DNA from 3 places in the Actinoplanes digitatis genome. Region 1 is predicted to be linked to each of the others. Evidence: riboswitches for the same ligand, from Rfam matches in the RefSeq annotation. Region 1 holds a riboswitch; each other region holds the start of a gene.
The links. A riboswitch is a leader RNA that binds a small molecule or an ion and turns the genes downstream of it on or off. The one in region 1 is predicted to bind cyclic di-AMP.
Positions count from the first base shown of each region.

Region 2: it holds a riboswitch for cyclic di-AMP, as region 1 does, so the genes downstream of both, BJ971_RS17865 (C40 family peptidase) here and BJ971_RS37030 (coiled-coil domain-containing protein) in region 1, are expected to answer to the same signal.
Region 3: it holds a riboswitch for cyclic di-AMP, as region 1 does, so the genes downstream of both, BJ971_RS33015 (C40 family peptidase) here and BJ971_RS37030 (coiled-coil domain-containing protein) in region 1, are expected to answer to the same signal.

Region 1 covers NZ_JACHNH010000001.1:8,358,936-8,366,233, forward strand. The annotation lists gene BJ971_RS37020 (ABC transporter permease) at 1-475, shown strand, start outside; gene BJ971_RS37025 (ABC transporter ATP-binding protein) at 432-1,253, shown strand; gene BJ971_RS37030 (coiled-coil domain-containing protein) at 1,271-2,359, opposite strand; cyclic di-AMP (ydaO/yuaA leader) riboswitch at 2,363-2,512, opposite strand; cyclic di-AMP (ydaO/yuaA leader) riboswitch at 2,794-2,930, shown strand; gene BJ971_RS37035 (coiled-coil domain-containing protein) at 2,936-3,955, shown strand; gene BJ971_RS37040 (glycoside hydrolase family 65 protein) at 4,022-6,388, opposite strand; gene BJ971_RS37045 (HAD family hydrolase) at 6,432-7,169, opposite strand; gene BJ971_RS37050 (ATP-binding protein) at 7,260-7,298, opposite strand, start outside.
Region 2 covers NZ_JACHNH010000001.1:4,104,597-4,111,894, forward strand. The annotation lists gene cydC (thiol reductant ABC exporter subunit CydC) at 1-257, opposite strand, end outside; gene cydB (cytochrome d ubiquinol oxidase subunit II) at 254-1,234, opposite strand; gene BJ971_RS17850 (cytochrome ubiquinol oxidase subunit I) at 1,249-2,643, opposite strand; gene BJ971_RS17855 (BlaI/MecI/CopY family transcriptional regulator) at 2,720-3,088, shown strand; gene BJ971_RS17860 (M56 family metallopeptidase) at 3,085-4,002, shown strand; cyclic di-AMP (ydaO/yuaA leader) riboswitch at 4,139-4,273, shown strand; gene BJ971_RS17865 (C40 family peptidase) at 4,375-5,277, shown strand; gene BJ971_RS17870 (aminoglycoside phosphotransferase family protein) at 5,347-6,249, shown strand; gene BJ971_RS17875 (MarR family winged helix-turn-helix transcriptional regulator) at 6,224-6,643, opposite strand; gene BJ971_RS17880 (epoxide hydrolase family protein) at 6,706-7,298, shown strand, end outside.
Region 3 covers NZ_JACHNH010000001.1:7,516,471-7,523,768, forward strand. The annotation lists gene BJ971_RS32995 (GAF and ANTAR domain-containing protein) at 1-296, opposite strand, end outside; gene BJ971_RS33000 (DUF6158 family protein) at 872-1,129, opposite strand; gene BJ971_RS33005 (hypothetical protein) at 1,221-1,646, shown strand; gene BJ971_RS33010 (DUF3817 domain-containing protein) at 1,664-1,990, shown strand; cyclic di-AMP (ydaO/yuaA leader) riboswitch at 2,211-2,336, shown strand; gene BJ971_RS33015 (C40 family peptidase) at 2,349-3,308, shown strand; gene BJ971_RS33020 (sigma-70 family RNA polymerase sigma factor) at 3,393-4,394, opposite strand; gene BJ971_RS33025 (SDR family NAD(P)-dependent oxidoreductase) at 4,944-5,627, shown strand; gene BJ971_RS33030 (dTMP kinase) at 5,635-6,444, opposite strand; gene BJ971_RS33035 (nucleotidyltransferase) at 6,628-7,212, shown strand; gene BJ971_RS33040 (hypothetical protein) at 7,214-7,298, shown strand, end outside.

The sequences.
Region 1 (7,298 bases):
CGCCATCACCATGGTCGAGATTCGCAACATGTTCGCCTCGATGGCGGTCCTCATGGTCATCGTGCTGGCCTTCGGCGAGCCGATCACCTGGGAGTGGCTGCTGATCATCCCGGCCTTCGTGCTTCAGTCGATCTTCAACGCGGGCCTGGCCATGGGTACGGCCCGGCTGGGCTCCAAGGTCGCCGACTTCAAGCAGCTGGTGCCGTTCATCATGCGGATCTGGCTGTACGGCTCGGCCGTGCTCTACCCGGTGACCCAGTTCTCCGATCACCTGAGCGGCTGGAAGCTGTACCTGGTCGAGGCCAACCCGCTGCTGATCTTCATCGAGCTGATGCGGCACGCGCTGATGGAGGACGTCACGCTGGCGGCCTCGGCCCCGGTGCTCTGGCTCCAGGCGATCGGCTGGACCGCGCTGGTCGGACTCGGCGGTTATGTCTACTTCTGGCGCGGAGAGAAGGGTTACGGCCGTGGCTGACAACTCCAGCACCGACCGGCGCGAACCGACGGTCATCGTCGACGACGCACACGTGGTCTACCGGGTGCACCAGGCCGCCACGGCCGGCACCGGCAGCCCGCTGGCGAGCTTCAAGCGGCTCGTCACCGGCACCAAGCCGGCCACGCTGCGCGAGGTGCACGCGATCAAGGGCGTCAGCTTCGTCGCGTACAAGGGCGAGGCCGTCGGCCTGATCGGCACCAACGGCTCCGGCAAGTCAACCCTGCTGCGCGCGATCGCCGGGCTGCTCCCGGTCGAGCGGGGCGCGATCTACGCGGCCGGCCAGCCGTCGCTGCTCGGCGTCAACGCGGCCCTGATGAACGACCTGCCGGGCGAGCGCAACGTCGTGCTCGGCTGCCTGGCGATGGGCATGTCACCGGCCGACGTGAAGTCCCAGGTGAAGGACATCATCGAGTTCTCCGGGATCAACGAGCGCGGCGACTTCAGCTCGCTGCCGATGCGCACCTACTCCTCCGGCATGTCGGCGCGGCTGCGGTTCTCGATCGCGGCGGCGAAGAAGCACGACGTGCTGCTCATCGACGAGGCGCTGGCCACCGGTGACGCGAAGTTCCGCCGGCGCAGCGAGCAGCGGGTCCGCGACCTGCGGGCCGAGGCCGGCACGGTCTTCCTGGTCAGCCACAGCGAGCAGTCGATCCGGGACACCTGCGAGCGCAGCATCTGGCTCGAGTCGGGGCTGATCCGGGCGGACGGCCCGACCGAGGACGTGCTGAAGGAGTACGAGGCCTACGTCAAGCGGTAGGCCCCGCACCCTGTCAGCTAGCGCATCGAGAGATGCACGTGGTTCGTGTGATCACTCGAGGGGTCGCCGTTACCCCTCGAGTACGCCTTCCAGCCGCTGCTGGGCAGCCAGATCCGCTTGAACCAGATCACGTAGAGCACGCCCAGCGCGCTGGCGTTGTTGATGAAGTAGTTCGCCAGCCGGTTGCCGTACGTCCTGCTGCTGCCCGAGGCGACGCCTCCGAAGCCGTTCTTGTCGGCGGCGAAGTCGCAGGCCCGGCCCTTCGGATGCTCACCGCTGTTCTGCGTGCGGAAGCACGCGACGAAGTGGGTGAAGCCGTCCTTCTGCGCCTCCTTCATCGCGTGCAGGGTGCGCGCCGTGATGCAGCCGGACGTGGTCGGGTCGTTGACGCTGCATGACTGGTTCGGCAGCGACCCGTCGGAGTTACGCGGCGCGGCCGCGGCCCGCAGGCTGCTGCCGCCGTCGCTGCTGCCACCGCTGCTGGAGTCGGCGCCGCTCGACGACTCCTCCTCGACGCCGTTCGCCGCGTTGGCCGCCTTGAGGGCGCCCTCCGCCTGTGCCTTGCGCTTGGCCATGATCTCGACCTGGCGCTGCTGATCGCGGATCTCGGCGTCGATCTCGGCCTTCGCCCGCTCCTGCCGGCTCCGGGAGTCCTTGAGATCACGCACCGCGCGGTCCTGCTTGACGGCGACCGTCTCGAGGATCTCCGCGCGGTCCAGCATGCTGCCGGTCGAGTCGGCGTTGAGCAGGGCGGTCATCGGCCCGAGGCGCCCGACGCGATACGACTGCTGGACTATGTCGTCCAGCGCCGCCTGCCGGGGGCCGAGCTCGGCGTCGATCTCCTTGAGCTTGGCGATCAACTGCTGCTGGCGCGTCTTGGAGCGGGCCAGGGCCTCCTTGGCCTCGACGAAGCCCTTGGACGCCGCCTCGAGCTGCTGCACCAGTGACTTGGAGCCACCCTCGCCGTCGTCGCCGGAGTCGCCGGGCGCGGCGAGCGGGCGGGGTGCGGCGGAGGCTGGGGACGGGGCGGTCAGCGCCAGCCCCGAGGTGGCGACGAGCGCGGCCAGGACGGCCGCTAATCGTCGGCGGGCAGGTTTGAGCCTCAAGTGCTTTCCTTCCGTCGGCCGCCGACCGGGTTAGCTGACGGGTTCGGGACGGAAGCGATCCCTACAGGTCCGTGCCTGCGGCTCGGACCCGATTCACCCCATTACTCGGTTGGTTCCCCGGCTCGCCATGCGGCGATTAGGCGACGGTCTCCGCGGAGACCGTGACGAACACTACCCATCGATGCTAGGAATCGACAGGTGTCGTACTTAGGGCAACAATGCCGCCACTCGGCGTAATTTCGGCGCGATAAGAATGCAGTGACTCACACCGATGGCCCGCCCGGCGTTAACCACCTGGGCCATTCCATCGAAATGTAACGGAAAGTCGTTGCGGGGTAACGCTTTTACGGCCGTCGTGGAGACTGGCAGACGGCCCGTTGTCGGGTAAGCTGGCCGCCGGTTACTGCCAAGGAAGGCACCGCCCCCAAGGTGCCGGCAGTCCACCGCCTAATCGCCGCGAGGCGAGCCGGGGAACCACACGTAGTAGTGGGGTGAATCCACTTAACAGTGGTAGGGATTGCTTCCGTCCCGAACCCGTCAGCTAACCCGGTCGGCGGCCACGCGGAAGGATTCTGAATGACGGCAAGACCCCGCCGGTGGCTGGTCCTCGCCCTGGCACCGCTCGTCGCGGTCACGATGCTGCTCGTGCCCGCCGGCCCGGCAAACGCCGACCCGGACGACAAGAAGACGTCGACCGCCGACGACGGCGAAGACGACCCGCTCCTCAACGAAGTGCTCGACTCCACCGGACGACGCTTCGTCGCGGCGAAGTCGGCGGTCGCGAAGTCGACGAAGACGCAGCTCGGCCTGGCCCTCAAGGTCAAGGACGCCGAGGCCCGCCGGGACGCCATGCTTCCCGAGGTCGGCGCCGTCGCGGCACAGCAGTACCGCACCGGCGGCATCTCCACCATGGGCTTCCTGCTGAACACGGACGGCCCGGAAGGCTTCCTCAAGAAGGCGGTCTCCCTCGAGGAGATCAGCGCCCTCAACGACGGCAAGCTGCACGCGCTGTACCAGGCGATCGACGACGTCAACACCGCCAAGGCCCGCCTCGACCAGGAGGTCAAGGCACAGCAGCAGAACCTCGCCGCGATGAAGAAGCAGAAGCAGTCGGCGGAGAAGGCCCTGGCGAAGGTCGGCGGCAACATCGTGACCGGCGGTTTCGTGCTCGTCAATTCGCCGGTGGCCGCCGCGGCTCCGCGTAACTCCGACGGCGAGTTCAGTCCCGAGTCGTGCAGCGTTAACGACCCCACGACCAGCGGCTGCATCACCCCGCGGACCTTCCACATGTACAAGGAAGTGAAGAAGGCGAACTTCAAGCGGTTCGTCGGCTGCCACCGCAACGGGGGCCCGTTCGAGCATCCGAAGGGCCGGGCCTGCGACTGGTCGCTGCAGAAGAGCGGCTTCTCGCCCTGGCACAACCAGGACACCCGGGAGTACGGCAACAACCTGATGGCGTTCCTGGTGCGCAACGCCGACAGGCTGGGCATTCTCTACGTCATCTGGAACAAGCAGATCTGGTTCCCGGCGACTGGCTGGAAGTCATACTCCGGACCGAGCGACCACACGGACCACGTGCACGTGTCGATGCTCTGATCCCCGCGCCAAAAGAAAGCCCCCGTCCTGGCGGACGGGGGCTTTCTTGTCTGCCGAGGTCGGCGGTCAGCTGCCGGTGGCCCGCCGGACCGGGGCACGACCGAACGGCTGGTTCGGCTGCGGTCCGGTCGGCGGCGCCGGCGGGATGGCCAGCACGACCGGCTTCACCTGGGTGATCGTGACCTCCTTGCCGTGGTGCAGGAGGTCCAGCCGGGCCGAGCCGCCGCCGTTGCGCAGCGAGTAGGTGACCTCGTCGGCCGTCACCTCCACCCGCAGCCGCAGACCGCGCCAGAGCAGCGAGAACTCCAGCGCGTTGATCCGGCTCGGCAGGCGCGGCGCGAACGACAGCTGCCCGCCCGAGTCCCGCATGCCGCCCAGTCCCGCCACCAGTGCGATCCAGGAGCCGGCGAGCGACGCCACGTGCACGCCGTCGCGGGCGTTCTGGTGCAGGTCGTGCAGGTCCATCAGGGCGGCCTCGCCCAGGTAGTCATGGGCCAGCTCGAGGTGACCGACCTCCGCGGCCATGACGGCCTGGATACACGCCGACAGCGACGAGTCCCGCACGGTACGCGAGTCGTAGTACGCGAAGTTGCGGGCCTTCTCCTCCGGCGTGAAGGCGTCGCCGCGCACGTACATCGCCATGACCAGGTCGGCCTGCTTGACCACCTGCTTGCGGTACAGGTCGAAGTACGGGTAGTTCAGCAGCAGCGGGTACGCCTCCGGCGGGGTGTTCTCGAAGTCCCACTCCTGAAGCCGGGTGAAGCCCTCCGACTGCTGATGCACCCCGAGCTCCCGGTCGTACGGGATGTGCACGGACGCCGCCGCGTCCCGCCACGACGCCGACTCCTCGCCGTCCACGCCCAGCCTGCGGGCGAGGTCGGGATGCCGCTTCACCGCGTCCGCCGCGGCGAACAGGTTCTGCTGCGCCATCAGGTTGGTGTAGATGTTGTCGTTGACCACGGCCGTGTACTCGTCCGGGCCGGTGACGCCGTCGATGTGGAAGCGGCCGTGCCGGTCGTGGTGGCCCAGCGAACGCCACAGCCGGGCGGTCTCGACCAGCAGCTCGAGGCCGACCTCGCGCTCGAAGTCGAAGTCACCGGTCGCCGAGACGTAGCGGCGCACGGCGTCGGCGATGTCGGCGCCGATGTGGAAGCCGGCCGTGCCGGCCGGCCAGTAGGCCGAGCACTCCTGCCCGCGGATGGTGCGCCACGGGAAGGCCGCGCCTTGCAGGCCGAGGGTCTGCGCGCGCTCCCGGGCCAGATCCAGCGTCGAGTGCCGCCAGCGCAGCACGTCCGCGGCCGCGGACGGCTGGGTGTAGGTCAGGGCCGGCAGCACGAACGTCTCGGCGTCCCAGAACGTGTGGCCGTCGTAGCCCGGGCCGGTGAGGCCCTTGGAGCCGATCGGCCGCTGCTCGGCGCGGGCGCCGGATTGCAGCATGTGGAAGAGGCCGAAGCGCACCGCCTGCTGCACCTCCGGGTCACCCTCGACCTTGACGTCGGAGTGGTCCCAGAACGCGTCGAGGTAGTCGCGCTGCGCCTCGACCAGGCCCTCCCAGCCGTCCAGCCGGGCGCTGGCCAGCGCGGCGCCGACCTGGTCGCGCACCGCGGGCAGCGAACGGTTGCTGGACCAGCCGTACGCGGCCAGCTTGACGACGCGCAGCTTCTGCCCCGGCTCGAGCTTGCAGGCCACCGTGGTACGCAGCCAGTCCGGGTGCCCCTCGGTGGTGACGGCGTGCTTGCCCGGCGCCTCGACGAGGTGCTCCATCGCCGCGGCCATCCGCAGGTCGCTGGCCTTGGTCCGGTGCACGAGCAGGCCGCCGGTGCGCTGCTCCAGCAGCTCCTCGGCCTGGAGCGGGTGGTCCAGCACCGCGGCGACGCGGGGGTCCTTGCTGGTCGGCGGGAGCTGCTCGTTCGCCACCAGCTCGGACTGGAGGATCAGCCGGGCGGGTGAGTCGACCGCCTCGACCTCGTAGAGGAACGCGACGACCGCCCGCTGGGTGAACGACACCAGCCGGACCGTGCGCACCCGGATCGCCTGGCCGGACGGGGAGATCCACTCCACTATCCGCTCGAGCGTGCCCGCGCGCAGGTCCAGGGTGCGCTCGTGGGAGCGCAGCTCGCCGTACCGCACGTCGAAGGGCTCGTCGTCGACGAGGAGCCGCATGAGCTTGGCGTTGGTGACGTTGACCATCGTCTGGCCCGACTCGGGGAACCCGTAGCCCGCCTCGGCGTACGGCAGCGGCCGCAGCTCGTAGAACGAGTTCAGATAGGTGCCGGGCAGGCCGTGCGGCTCGCCCTCGTCCAGGTTCCCGCGGATGCCGATGTGGCCGTTGGACAGGGCGAATACGGACTCGGACTGAGCCATCAGGTCCAGGTCCAGCCGGGTCTCCCGGATATGCCAGGGATCGACGGGGTAGGCCCGTTCACGGATCACGGTGGTGCCTCTCGCACTGAAAAGGAAAGAAAGTCTGTGGGGTTTACTTCAGGAGTTCGGCGAGGTCCTGCACGACGATGTCGGCGCCGTGTGCGCGCAACGCGTCGGCCTGGCCGACCCGGTCGACGCCGATCACGATGCCGAATCCGCCGGCCTTGCCCGCGGCCACGCCGGCCAGGGCATCCTCGAACACGGCGCAGTTTGCGGGATCCACGCCGAGCAGTTTGGCGCCGTACAGGAAGGTGTCCGGGGCCGGCTTGCCCGGCAGCTGCTCCGCGCGGGCCGTCACGCCGTCAACGCGCACCTCGAGCAGGTCCGCGATGCCGGCCGCGTTCAGCACGTCCGCGCAGTTGGCACTGGCCGAGACGACGGCGCGGCGCAGGCCCGCGTCCCGGACGGCGTGCAGGTAGTCGACCGATCCGGCGTACACCTGTACCGCGCCTTCCGCGATCTTCTGGAGGACGAGTTCATTCTTGCGGTTGCCGATGCCGTTGACGGTCTCCTCGTCGGGACCGTCGTCGGGCGTGCCTTCGGGCAGGGTTATGCCCCGCGAGGCGAGGAAGGTGCGAACCCCGTCGGCGCGCGGCCGGCCGTCGACGTACTTGTGGTAGTCGGCGCCGGAGTCGAACGGCACGAACGGCTGTTCATGCCGCGCTGACCACGCCTCGAGAAACGCGTCGAAGGTCTGCTTCCATGCCGCGTTATGTACCAGGGCGGTCTGTGTGAGCACACCGTCGAGGTCGAAAAGGCAGGCCGTCACTTGGGGAGGTAGTCCGAGCACTGGACCAATGTAGTCGCCCAGCGTTGCCAACACCGCTCCATGCGCAGGACGATATTTCCACGGCGTTTCATGCCGTGTTCAATCGTTGTCCTAAGCGCCGTTGACCAGGTCAGACAGGGTAATACGCCC
Region 2 (7,298 bases), 4.3 Mb from region 1:
CGCCGCAGCTCGTCGGTCACCGCGGCGGCGGTGCGCCGCGCGACGACCTGCTCGGCCCAGGTCAGCGCCGCCCGCAGCGCGAACGCACCGGCGAGCAGCGCGAGCGCGTCGCGGCCGGTGACGATGCGGGCCAGGGCGACGGCGACGGCGAGCGTCGCCGCCGCCTGCCCGGCGCCGAGCAGGGCCAGGACCCCGATTCCGGTACGGCCGGAGCGCGCGTGCCGCAGCAGCCGCGGGTCGATCGGCCCCCGGCTCAAGACGGCACCCGCTCGCTGGCGACCCGGCGCCGGAACACCCAGTACGAGTACGCCTGGTAGACCAGCACGCCCGGTAGCACGATCACGCCGGCGACGCTGAGCAGCCGCAGGGCCGAGTCGGTCGCCGCGGCGCCGGTCATGGTCAGCGACCACGCCGGATCGAGCGTGCTGCGCAGCACCACGTCGCCGTGCGCGGTGAACACGGCGACCACCGCGCCCGCGATGCCCAGGGCGGCGCCGCCGAAGGCCGGGACCTCCGCGCCGCTGCGGGCGAGCATCGCGAGGCCCGCGCAGAGCACCGCCGCCGCGAGGGCCGGCCGCGACCCGGTGCCGAGGCCGGCCGCGCCGAGGGCCAGCGCCCCGCCGGTGGACAGGGCGACGCTCAGGCGCCGCGCGCGCTCGCGTACCGGGCCGGTGGTGCGCAGGGCGAGGAACATCGCGCCGATCAGCAGCGTCGCGAACAGGGCCGCAGCGGCACCGGCGAGCGCGGGAACGCTGAGCAGCGGCGCGGTGCTGCGGTGCAGGCCGGCGCCGGTGACCTGGCCGTCGGCGCCGAGCGCGAGTCCGTGGGTGAGTACGCCGAGCACCGCGCCCCAGAGCAGCACGATCCCGGCCGAGCTGGCGGCGAGGGCCGCGTCGCAGCGCCGCCGCCAGCGTTCGCCGTCGCCCTTGCCGCGGAACTCCAGCGCGACGCCGCGGACCGCGAGCAGCAGCAGCAGCGCGACCATCGGCAGGTACAGGCCGGAGAGCAGGGCCGCGTACCAGTCGGGGAAGGCCGCGAACGTCACGCCGATCGCGGCGACCAGCCAGACCTCGTTGCCGTCCCAGAACGGGCCGACGGTGCGGACGATCGCGCCGCGCTCGTGGTCGTCGCGGCCGGCGACCGGGCCGAGCATGCCGACGCCGAAGTCGAAGCCCTCGAGGACGAAGAACAGCACCCAGCAGAGGACCACCAGGCCGAACCAGACAGTCACCATCGTTTCGTCGCTCCTCAGTAGACCGGTGCTTCGGCGAGCGCGGCGCCGGCCGGTGCCGGGTCCGGTGCCGGGGTGAGTGGCCGCCGGGTGAGCTGCCGGACCAGGCGCAGCCAGACGACGGCGAGCGCGCCGTACACGGCGGTGAATCCGATCAGGGAGGCCAGGACCTCGGCGGCGGTCAGGCCGGGGGAGATGCCGTCGGCGACCCGGGAGATCCCGAACGCGAGCCACGGCTGGCGGGCGGTCTCGGTGAAGAGCCAGCCGAAGGTGTTGGCGGCGGTCGGCAGCAGCGGGATCAGCGGCAGGAGGCGCAGGAGCAGCCGGCCCGCCCGGCCGCGGCCGGGGGTGCGGCCGCCGCGGGTCGACCACAGGTAGAGCGCGGCGGCCGCCATGGCCAGCATGCCGACGCCGATCATGAGCCGGAAGGTCCAGAACGCGACGGGGATCATCGGCACGTAGCTGCCCGGCCCGAACTGGGCGGCGTACTGGGCCTGCAGGTCGTCGATGCCCTGTACCTCGGCGCCGGGGCCGCCCTTGGCCAGGATCGAGAGCAGCCAGGGCACCTCGATGCTGAAGAACGGCTTGCCGCCGCTGATGTCGCCGACCGCGAAGATCGAGAACGGCGCGCCGGTCGTGGTCTCGTACAGCGACTCGGCGGCGGCCATCTTCATCGGCTGCACCTCGGTGATCACCTTGCCGAGGTGGTCGCCGGTCAGGGCGGTCAGCGCGCCGCCCGCGACGGTCATCCAGGCGCCGAGGCGGGCGAGGGGGTGGAACCCGGCGTCGGACGCCGTGCGCCGCACGGCGACGGCCAGCAGCAGCGACCCGCCCACCATGATCGCCCCGGCGAGGGTGTGCGGGAACGCGGCCAGGTTGACCTTGTTGAGCAGCAGGGCGCCGAAGTCGTCGAGGCGGGCCCGCCCGGTGACCGGGTCCAGCGAGTAGGCGACCGGGTTCTGCATGAACGAGTTCGCGGCCAGGATGATGAACGCGGACAGCACCGTGCCGACGGCGACGACCACGATCGTCGCGGCGTGCAGCCGCCGCGGCAGCCGGTCCCAGCCGAAGTACCACAGGGCCAGGAACGTGGCCTCGAGGAAGAACGCGAGCATGCCCTCGACGGCGAGCGTCGGGCCGAACACGTCGCCGTAGAAGCGGGCGAAGTTGCTCCACGCCATGCCGAACTGGAACTCCTGCACGAGCCCGGTGACGACGCCGACGGCGAACGTGACGATGAGCAGCCCGCCGACGAACTTGGTGAGCCGCAGGTAGTTCTCCCGGCCGGTGCGCAGCCAGGCGATCTCCAGGCCGGCGGCGGCGCAGGCGAGGCTGATCGACAGCGGCACGAAGAAGTAGTGGTAGATCGTCACCACCGCGAACTGGAGCCGGGTCAGGTCGAGCACATCCATGGGTGATCCCCCTCTACGACGATGCGTAGTAGATACTACGGGTCGTAGTACGACGCTGTGCAGTAGAGTGGGCCGCATGGCACTGGGGGACCTGGAGCGCGAGGTCATGGCGCAGTTGTGGGACGCGTGCGCGCCGCTGACCGTGCGACAGGTGCACGACGGGCTGAGCCGCGACCGCGACCTGGCGTACACGACGGTGATGACCGTGCTGGACCGGCTCGCCAAGAAGGGCGTCGTGCTCCAGCAGCGCGCCGACCGCGCCTACCGCTACGCGCCCGCGCAGAGCCGCGAGGAGATGACGGCCGCCCTGATGCTCGACGCGCTCAGCGCCGCGCCCGACGGCGTCCGCGACGCGGCGCTCGCGCACTTCGTCGGCCGGATCGACCCGTCCGCGCTCACCGCCGCGATCGAGGCGGCGCGGAGGGACCCGGGCGCCGCCCGGTGACCGCGCTGCTGCTCGGCGCGCTCGGGCTGACCCTGTCCCTCGCCGTTCCGGGGATCCTCGCGACGGCACGCTGGCCCGACCGGGCGCCGGCCGCCGCGGTGCTGCTCTGGCAGAGCGTCACCCTCGCCGGGGTGCTCTGCGCGCTCGGCGTGGTGCTGGCCGGCCCGCAGGAGCTGGTCAGCGAGCTGGGCTCGGGGCGGATGGTGGGCGCGGCCGCGCTGATCGGCGCCCTCGCCGTCGCCGCGCTGATCATCCTGCGGCTGCTGGTCTCGCTGTTCCGGGTCGCCACCCGGGCGCGGGCCCGCCGGGCCCGGCACCGGATGCTCGTCGACCTGCTCGACACCGCCGAGCGGCACGGCGAGCTGCCGGCCGAGGTGCCCGACGGGCTGCGGGTGCTGCACGGGCCCTTGCCGGTCGCGTACTGCCTGCCGGGGCGCTCGTCGCGGGTGGTGCTCAGCAGTGGCGCGCTGCGGGTCCTGGACGCCGCGCAGGTGGGCGTCGTCATCGCGCACGAGCAGGCACACCTGCGGCACCGCCACGACGTGGTGATGGAGTCGTTCACCGCGTTCTACCGGGCAGTGCCGCGCCCGCTGCGCAGCCGCGCGCCGCTCGAGGCCGTACACCTGCTGTTGGAGATGGTCGCGGACGACGCGGCCCGGCGGCGCGGCGGCGCGGCCGCGCTGCGCACGGCCCTCGCGCTGCTCGGCGACGCGGTCAGCCCGGACGCGCCGGCCGGGGCCGGCGGGGCCGAGGCGGAGCGCCGGCGCCGGATGGACCGGCTGGCCGGCGCCGACCCGCGGTCGGCCGGCCTGACCGTCGCGGCGGCCGGCGCGGCGGCCGGGTTGCTGGTGTTACCGACAGTGATCGTGGTGCTGCCCTGGCTGGACCGGGCCTTCTCCGCGTGGCCCCTTTAAGTCTCCATTAATTACTGAGGGTCACTGGGTGTTATGCGGTGTGTGCCCTGGTAATGCCGGGTTCTCTTACCCATTGATCGGGAGTACGGTGGTGCCGGCTCGGCAGTCCCCCCTCGTCCGAACCCCCGGGCGAACTGACGGGCCACCGCCTAATCGTGTTTCACGAGCCGGGGACCCAGGAAACCGGGGTCAAGCCACAGCTCCATCGTGGCCGGGCGTGCTTCCCGCCCGAACCCGTCAGCTAACCCGGTCGGCGGATGAGGGAAGAAAGGACACTGCACCTACGTGAAACGGATTGAGGCGCGCCACGCCGCAATTCTGCGCAGCGTCGCGTGCGCCGTCGCCGCGGTCGGGATTCTTCTCGCGCCCGGGGTGGCACACGCGGTGCCGTCACCGTCGAGCATCGAAAAGCAGATCGACGAGCAGTGGAACAAGCTGGAACCGGTCATCGAGCAGTACAACAACGTGCACAATCAGCTGCTCAAGAACCGGGCACAGCTCAAGAAGATCGACAAGCGGCTCGCTCCGCTGGAGCTGCAAGTCAATCTCGCCATGTCGCAGGTGGGCGCCATGGCGGGGCAGGCCTACATGCAGGGTTCGCCCAACGCATTGAAGGCCATGATCGTCAGTGGCTCGCCGACCGGCCTGACCGAGAAGCTCACGTTCCTCGACCAGCTCGGCCGGCACCAGCGCGAGTCGGTCGCGGACGTGTCGAAGCTGCGTGACAAGCTCTCGGCCGACAGGCGTGATCTGGACACCCTGACCAATGCTGTCGCGGCGCGCGACAAGCTGCTGGGACAGCAGAAGAAGGAAATCCAGAAGAAGGTCGACGAGCTGCAGAAGCTGCGGATCAAGGCCTACGGCGCGAACGGCGGCGACGACGGTCAGTTCAAGACGGGACCCTGTCCGGTCGACTACGCCAACGACAAGGGCGGCCGGGCGGCGCAGAGGGCGTGCGACCTCATCGGCAAGCCTTACGTCTTCGGCGCCGAGGGCCCGAGCGGTTACGACTGCTCCGGCCTGACCAAGGTGGCGTGGGCGGCCGTCGGGGTGCACCTGGAGCACTACACAGGTGACCAGATCAGGGAGGGCAGATCGGTCAGCCGCAGTGATCTGCAGCCGGGCGACCTGGTCTTCTACGGCAGTCCCGTGCACCACGTGGGCATCTATGTTGGCGGCAACACCATGGTTCACGCGCCACACACCGGTGACCACGTACGCATGGCCTCGATCGACCGCGGCGGTGCCATCACCGGCATCCGACGGCCGGCCTGACCTGGGCAGCGCAGCACACGGAGAAAGCCGCCACACCCGTGGCGGCTTTTTCTGTACCACAATGATCCGATGTTTCCGGAGGGCTTCACCCGCAACGTCGCCACGGCCTGGGGCGACGCCGGCCGCGACTGGCTGGCCGGCCTGCCGGCGCTCATCGACGCCGTGGCCCGGGACTGGCGGCTGACCGTCGGCGCGCCGTACCCGCTGAGCTTCAACTGGGTGGCGCCCGTGCGCACCGCCGACGGCTCGCCGGCGGTGCTCAAGCTCGGCGTGCCGACGGCGCCCGACCTGGCGTCGGAGGCCGGTGCGCTGTCGTTCTTCGCCGGCGCGGGCGCGGCCGCGCTGCTGAACCACGACCGGGACCGCGGCGCGCTGCTGCTGGAGCGGGTGGAGCCCGGGCGCACGCTGCGCACCCTGGTCCGCGAACACGACGAGCAGGCCACGGCCGTGCTCGTCGCCATGATGCGGCGCCTGCACCGGCCCGCGCCGCCCGGGCTGCCGTGCCGGGAACTCGCCACCTACGGGGACGAGTTCGCCGCGTACCTGCGGCGTTTCCCGGGCGACGGCCCCATTCCGCGTCGCCTCGTCGAGCGGGCCGCCGGGCTCTTCGGCGAGCTGTGCGCCTCCGCGCCGCGCCGCGTCGTCCTGCACGGCGACCTGCACCACGAGAACGTGCTGGCCGGGACCCGGGAGCCGTGGCTGGCCATCGACCCGCACGGCGTGCTCGGCGATCCCGGCTACGAGATCGGCGCGGTGCTCTACAACCCGTTCGACGGCGACGAGCCCGTGCTCGACCTGCTCCCGGCGCGCGTCGAGCAGTTCGCGGACGGCCTCGCCATGCCGGTCGAGCGGGTGGTCGCCTGGGGTTTCGTGCAGGCCGTGCTCTCGGAGGTCTGGTCCGCCGGTGACGCGGCCGCGTCGCCCGGCCAGGCACGCGACGTGGCGCTCAGCCTTCAGCCGCGGCTGAGCTGACCAGGCGCAGCAGCCGCACGAACTCCCCGCGCTCGGCGGCCGACAGCGGCGCGAGCAGCTCGTCCTGGATCTCCGCGGCCCGCCGCGCCAGGGCCGCCGCGCGCCGGCGTCCCGCCGCGGTCACCGTGACGGTGTTGCGGCGCCGGTCGGCCGGGTCCGGCCGGCGCTCGACATAGCCGCCGTCGGACAGCTCGTTGAGCGCCGCGACCATGTCGCTGAAGTGGATGTCCGTGCGCCGTCCCAGGTCCGCCTGGCTGGCCGGCCCGTCGTCGATGAGCGTCGTGAGCAGCCGGTAGTGGTAGCCGCGCGCGCCGATCTCGGCGAAACGCTCGGTGACGAGGCGGTGTGCCAGCGCCGCGGTCCGGGTCAGCAGCCGGCTCGGGAGGTCGTCCATGTGTGCAGGCTAACATTTGCCATCCTAACGTTAGTCGGCCTAACGTTAGTCGCATGAACGATATTCAGCCCTTCCGGGTAGCCGTACCGCAGTCCGACCTCGACGACCTCGCCGACCGCCTCGCCCGCACCCGCTGGCCCGACGAGCTGCCCGGCGCGGGCTGGGACTACGGCATCCCGCTGTCCCGGGTCCGCGACCTGGCCGAGCACTGGCGCACCGGCTACGACTGGCGCGGGCACGAGGCGGCGCTCAACGCGTACCCGCAGTTCGTCAGCCGGATCGACGGGCAGCGGGTGCACTTCCTGCACGTGCGGTCCGCGAACCCGGACGCGCTGCCGCTCCTGCTCGTGCACGGCTGGCCCGGCTCGGTGCTGGACTTCCTCGACATGATCGAGCCGCTGACCGGCCACTTCCACCTGGTGATCCCGTCGATCCCGGGCTTCGGGTTCTCCGGCCCGACCGCGGAGCGCGGCTGGGACCAGCACCGGATCGCCCGGGCGTTCGCCGAGCTGATGACCCGGCTCGGCTACCCGCGGTTCGGCGCGCAGGGCGGCGACTGGGGCTCCGGCATCGCCCGGGCGCTGGGCACGGTCGCGCCCGAGCGGGTGGTCGGCGTCCACGTCAACTACCTGCCGCTGACCGGGCCGACCGCCGG
Region 3 (7,298 bases), 840 kb from region 1:
CCGCCCTCGCCGATCAGCGCCACGGAGCAGCGCAGCACGCCCGGAACCGCGCCGGCCACGAAGGCGGCGAGGCGGTCCAGGGCCTGCGGCACGGCGTCGGCGCCGAGAATGCGGACGGACAGCTCGTGCAGCAGCCCGGCGAGCTCCACCGGATGCGGACCCGCGGAAAGGCCGTCGCCCGGCCGGATCGCCGGGACGAGGTCGGTGACGGGGGGCTCGGGCACCGCCAGCTCGCCGGTCACGGCCCCGGCCGCCGACCCGGACTTGGCGGGCAGGGGTACGCGAACACGGCTCACGGCGCGGGTCTGGCCGGCAGGATTTCCCGGGGTGCCGGAGGCCGGCGGAACGCGATGCGAGGCGAGCCGCCCGGAGCTCCGTTGCGGGGCTGACATTTGCCCGATATTGCCATGCGCATCGGCGAACACGAAAGTCGTGTCCACTACCGAGTGCCCATCGGGGCGATACGGTCCGCTCTCCCGCGGCGCTCCGGGAACGGATCCGGGACGCCCGCCCCGGCCTCGCGAGGGCGGGCGCGGGGCGCCCCGGTGACGGCTTCCCGGCATTCCGAGGGCGCGCTGATCGGCATGGTCGTGGGCCATGGAGATCAACTACCCGAATCCGGCCGCTACGAACCCCTCGCGGGCAAACAAGTGCGCCGCCCCCGGAACCCGGGAGCGGCGCAGATGAAGATGTCGGTGCGCAGGTCGCCTCTCGGCGAAAGGCTCAACGCGGCTCCAGCCGAACGGTATTCCGCGAAGGCAAAGGGTGAGGCCCGGGGACACTGATCGCACCGACATCCACCCCAACCGTCGGCGGGGTGCGGTGATTCCGGTAGCCGTTGTGACCCAGACCACACCTGCGGCGGGGCCGCTCAGAAGTCCTGGGTGAGCCGGGACGGATCGATCTCCCGGCCGGGGTGCCGGGCCAGATATTCGCTCTCCAGCTCGGCCGTGCGCCGCAGATGCGTCGACAGCGCCGCCTCTGGTGCGTGCCGCAACGCGTCGAGCCGGGTCCGGTGCAGGCTGGCCAGCTCGCGCAGGAGGTCGTCGTCGGCCAGGCCCGCGGGGTCGATGCCGGTCTCGAAGACGACGGGCTGGTCGTCACCGGGGCCGAGCCGGGCGTCCTTCATGACTCCACCTGCCTTGATTCGCCGAACGTGCCTCACGCAACCGGTTGCCCGATCATCATGCCGCGAAACCCGCGCCGGTACGCTGACCGACATGAGGAGGCTGTGGACCCCCGCGTGGATCGCGCGCCACGCCCTCGCCCTGGTGCTTGTCGCCGGATTCCTGGGCCTGGGCTGGTGGCAGTTCAGCCGGGCCACCGGCGGCAACTCGCTCAGCTGGGGCTACACCTTCGAATGGCCGGTGTTCGCCGCGTTCGTCGTCTTCCTGTGGTTCCGCGAGGTCCAGCAGGAGCGCCGCGCGGGACGCGCGCCGGAGCAGGACGCCCAGGAGCCGGAGCAGCCCGCGCAGGGCGACCAGCCGGTGACGGTGCGCCGCCCGGTCCGTGTCCCGGTGGCCGGCGCGGCACCCGCCGACGACGACCCCGAGCTGGCGGCGTACAACGAGTACCTGAGCTGGCTGGCCGCCCACCCCGGGGCCCGGCCCGGCGACTATCCCGGACGCCGCACCAAGACCAGTTGAACCAAAGGACGTGGATCGTGCAGGGAGCCCTCACCCGCTACCGGATCATCGCCTGGATCGTCGGCGTGGTCCTGATCGTGCTCGTCGTGGTCGGCATGCCGCTGAAGTACATCGGCGACGACGACACGGTGGTGGCCGCCGTCGGGCCGTTCCACGGCTTCCTCTACATGCTCTATCTCGCCGCCACGTTCGACCTGAGCCGCCGCGTGGGGTGGCCGCTGCGCCGGATGCTGCTCGTGATGCTGGCCGGCACGGTCCCGTTCTTCTCGTTCTGGGCCGAACGGGTCGTCACGCACAAGTGGGCCGTCGAGGCCGTAGACGCCCCACCCGCCATGGCGGAGTAGGCAAAAGTCACGCTGCGAATCGGCCTTGTCGCCGCCCGCTATCCGGATCATTCCGATGTTTGTGATCATTGGCGCAAGTCACTCTTCTGGCTCTTGTGTTAATGCCGAGCGCCGATAAGTTAATGCGGTTGGTCCGGTCCGCAGCCACACCCCTCGGTGGCGCCGGCCAGCGCCGTCGAATCCTCGCCGGCGGAAATGGGACGACCCCGATCCCCCAGGGTCACCGCTTCCGCCGCGACGAACCGGGGAACCACCGAGCAGCATCGGGGTGAATCCGCGCAAGCGGTAGGGCCTTCTTCCCGCCCGAATCCGTCAGCTAACCCGGTAGGCGGCCAAGCGGAAGAAAGGCCCCGTACCGTTGCCACACGCCCGAACCAGGCTCCGCGCGCTGGCGGTCGCCGTCCTGGCGATCGCGATCTCCGGCACCTCCGCGACCGCCGCACACGCGGAACCGTCGAAGGCCGAGCTCACCAAGAAGATCGATAAGGCGTCCGACCAGCTCGAGGACGTCGTCGAGTCGTACAACAAGATGAAGATCAGCCTGAAGAAGACGAAGGCTGACGAGAAGCAGCTCATCGCCTCGCTCGAGCCGGCCAAGGTGGCCCTGGTCGCGGCCAGCGCGCAGATGAAGTCCATCGCGTCGTCGGCCTACAAGACCGGCAACGTCGGCACCATGAACGTCATGCTCGAGGGATCCGACAACCTCATGGAGCGGATGAGCATCCTCGAGCAGATCTCCCGCAGCCGCAGCCGGGACGTCCAGAAATACACCGAGACGACGCAGACCTTCGCCGATCGTCAGACCGCCCTCAAGGCGACCCAGGACCGGCAGGCCGCGGAGCTCAAGGAGCTGTCGGACCGCAAGAAGAAGATCGAGGGCGACCTCAAGAAGCTCTTCGCGATGCGCACCGCCGCGTTCGGCTCGGCGACCGAGACCGGCAGCAGGTACACGGGGCCCATCCCGAACATCGCGGGCTCGGCCGGCAAGGCGGTGACGTTCGCCTTCAACGCCATCGGCGTCATGTACGACTACGGCGCCGACGGCCCGAACGGCTACGACTGCTCCGGCCTGACCTCCGCCGCCTGGCGTGCGGCCGGCAAGTCGCTGCCGCACAACGCCGCGGCGCAGTACAGCGCGACCGCCAGGATCAGCAAGTCCGACCTGAAGGCCGGCGACCTGGTGTTCTACCGCAGCCTCGGCCACGTCGGCATCTATGTCGGCGGCGGCCAGATCATCGACGCGTCCCGAGCGGGCCAGCCGGTGAAGAAGCGGTCGATCAACATCATGACCCCGTACGGCTACGGCCGGGTCACCTGAGCAAGGTCAGTCACGGCGAAAGGCCGGCGCCCCCTCGGGGGTGCCGGCCTTTTCGTTGATCGTGGGCTTGTCGTTCCTTGCGGGTTACGCGGCCTGGAGGCCCTCGGCCCGGGCCAGCTCGCGCAGCCGGCCGAGCGCCTGGATCTCGAGCTGGCGGATCCGCTCGCGGGAGAGCGAGAAGCGCGACGCCACCTCGGTCAGCGAGTGCTCGCGACCGTCCTCGAGGCCGTAGCGGGCGCGCATGATGCCCGCCGACCGGTCGTCGAGGTGGTTCAGCAGGCCCTCGATGCGCTGACGCTCCAGCGCGGTCAGGACGATCTCCTCCGGCGACGGGGCGTCGCTGTCGGCGACCAGGTCGCCGAGGTTCGTGTCGCCGTCGTCGCCCACCGGGGTGTCCAGCGAAACGGTGTCCTGTGCCCAGCGGGTCAGTTCGGTGACGCGCTCCACCGTCACGCCCAGTGCCGCGGCGACCTGCGCGGGCTCCGGGTCGGCGCCGAGCTCGCGGACGAGCTGGCGGGTGACGTTGCGCATCCGGTTGACGTCCTCGACCAGGTGCACGGGCAGGCGCACGGTGCGCTCCTGCTGGGCGATCGCCCGGCTGATCGCCTGGCGGACCCACCACGTGGCGTAGGTGGAGAACTTGTAGCCGCGCTCGTAGTCGAACTTCTCGACGGCGCGGACCAGGCCGGTGTTGCCCTCCTGGATGAGGTCGAGCATCGGCATGCCCGAGCGCACGTAGCGACGCGCGATCGACACGACGAGTCGCAGGTTCGCGCGGATGAAGAGATCCTTCGCCCGCTTGCCCTCGGTGGCCAGTCGCTCCAGTTCCTCCCGGCTCACGCCGCGACGGACCTCGCCGCTGTCGAGCAGGTGCTCGGCGTAGAGCCCGGCCTCGATTGCCTTCGAGAGGTCGACCTCCCGGGCGGCATCCAACAGCGGCGTCCGGGAGATCTCGTGCAGGTAGACTCCGACGAGGTCGCGCTCCTCGGCGACCTGGTCGGTCCGCATCACGGTGTTCTTCTCCACGTTGCCCACGGTCCCCTCGTTGCCTTCACTAACCCTGTTACGGGCAATACCTGCGTCCATCAGCCTTCCCCGTAACGTCCGCTGCTCGTGCATTGCGGTGCGGACACCTACATGAACAGAAGACGGCGTGTACTGATTCCGGCTGGTGGTTCGAAAGTGTCACGAATGTCTGAGTGTCACCTGAGAGCCGCATGCATACTTACTGAGGAAGGCCCTCTCAGAGGCATTCGGAGCCGCACCCGGCGTGGATGCGTCGATACACGCATACCCTTGCGCCTACTACATGACACCATCGGCCCCTCATTCGTCACAGCGACGGGCATCACGCGTCTCCCTGCGATGCTCGTCACTACCCAGTACGGCCGGGTAGCCAAATGGGTTCACATCCTGCATCGACAGGTTGTCGCCGGGCCTGAAGCAAATGCCACGGCAAAAGATCCCGCCGCTGCTCGGACCGGGACCAACTGCCACGATGCGCCACGACGAGCCGCAGTTCACTAGCCCGCCCGGGTGACACACGCATGGATGACGGCCGTTCGGATCGGCGCGGTGCACCCTTCGGCCCATCCTCGCGATGGTGAGCAAAAACACACGGCTAACGTGAGCCCTATGGAGCGCAGCGTGCTGGTTACGGGTGGGGTTGGCGGGCTCGGTGAGGCCGTCGTCGAGATACTGCGGGATCAGAACTGGCGGGTCGTGGCTCCCGTCCGGGCCGGCGCGGTCGGCCGGCTCGCCAAGGGCGCCGTCGGGATCGAGGCCGACCTGAGCGTGCCCGCGGACGTGCGGGCGGCCGTTGCCCTCGCGGCGGGTGAGCCGGACGCGCCGCTGCGCGCCGTGGTCAACCTGGTCGGCGGGTACGCGGGCGGCGGCCTCGTGCACGAGACGGCGATCGAGGACTTCGAGGCGGTCATCCGGGCGAACCTGCGCCCGACCTACCTGGTGACGGCGGCGGCGCTGCCGCATCTGGTTGACGCCGGCGGCGGCTCGGTGGTGTGCGTCTCGTCCCGCGCGGCCGTGGCCCCGTTCGCCGGCGCGGCCGGTTACGCGACCGCCAAGGCCGCGGTGCTGGCCTTCGCCAACGCCGTCGCGGTCGAGTACCGAAAGAGCGGTGTGCGTTGCAACACAGTGCTGCCGAGCGTGATCGATACCCCCGCAAACCGGGCCGGGCAGCCGGACGCGGACTTCTCGCGCTGGGTCGCGCCGGCCGACATCGCCCAGGTGATCGCCTTCCTGGCCGGCGACGGATCGAAGCCGACGAGCGGCGCGACGGTACCCGTCTACGGCCGAGCGTGAGCGGGCGTCAGAAGCCCTCGGCCAGCTGGTAGGTCAGCGCCGACGCCGCCGCGAGCGTCGCGCCGGCCAGGAGCAGCATGCGGCCGTGTGACACGAGCGCCGCGGCCGGACCGCGGCGCCCGACGGGTACCCGCGCCGTCGGGACCGCAACGGCCGGCGGCGGCGTGGTCAGGTAGCCGATCAGGGCCGCGCCCACCTCGGCCGGGGTGCCGTTCGCATCGATCACCACGAAGTCCGGGCGCTCCGGCAGCGCCTCGTAGGCGGCCGACGCCGCCCGCAGGTAGGCCATCTCCTCGTGGTCGTAGCCGCGCCGCTCGATCCGGTCGTACGCGATCGCCGGGTCGACCGCGAGCAGGAACGTCACGTCCGGCTTCGGGAAGACCCGGTAGGCGAGCCGGGCCCGGCGCTCGGCGCGGTTGAGCCGGCCGGGGCGGGGGGTCTTGGCGTGCGCGCGGATGCTGGCGTACTGGCAGACCGCGTACCTGTCCATGATCGAGATCTCGCCGGTGATCCGGCGGCGCAGAAGGGTCCGCAGGATGGCGAGCCAGCGCAGCACCGACTCGACGAAGAGCATGGCCCGGCGGCCGAGCAGATGCTCGCCGTCCATGCGGCCGAGGGCGACGGCGAGCCGGCCGAACCAGCGGCGTCCGCCGGCGTTGCGCCGGTAGGTCGCGGGCAGGCCGCGGGCGGCCAGCGCCGTCGCCAGCTGGTGCGCCTGGGTCGTCTTTCCGGACCCGTCGATGCCGACGAGCGCCACCGTGCGCAGACGGCCGCCGCCGGAACGGGACACCGGGAGGGAATCAAGGTCAGGGACCATACCCACCAACGGTACCTGTGGGAGTCACGGACGGTTCGGGCGTGGACGAGGCTGTCCGCGTACAAAATGGGGTCAAGCAGTTTATTTTGACCTTGGCACCGCGTGCTGCTCGGGGTGTGAGGGGTCGACCGCTCGGGTAGTCGCTGGAGTGGCAAACGCACACCGAGGACTCAGGGGGACCGCATGCCGCACCGGGTGGATGAGGGCCTGGTCAACACGCTCAAACGGGTGGCCTCTGTCCTGAAGCAGGCGGAGATCCCGTTCGCGCTCGGCGGCAGCTTCGCGGTGTACGCGCACGGCGGCCACTCCAGCGACCACGACGTCGACTTTCTGATCCGCGAGAAGGACAAGCCGCGTGCGCTCGAGGAGCTGTCCGCGGTCGGCTTCGAGGTGCAGCAGCCGCCCGAGGACTGGCTGGTCAAGGTCTACGACGAGGGCCGGATGGTGGATCTGATCTACCGGCCGGTCGAGTCGCCGGTGACCGACGCGACCCTGCGCGACACCGTGATGCGCCCCGTCGAGGCGATCAACATGCCCGTGCTCTCGGCGACCCAATTGATGATCCACAAGCTGCTCAGCTACACCCAGCATTACTGCGACTTCGCCACCGGACTGCCCGTCGCCCGCTCGCTGCGCGAGCAGATCGACTGGGACCGGGTACGCGCGGAGACCACGAGATCACCGTACGCGGAGGCGTTCCTCGTCCTGCTGGACCGCCTCGACGTGGTCGCGTTGCCGGGGGACGCCGACCTGACAGTAGGGGGATGAGATGGCACCACAGCTCGACGAATACCTGGAGGCGGAGATCCAGCGCCTGCTCACCGAGAGCGGGGCGATCGCCGAACAGGGCATCA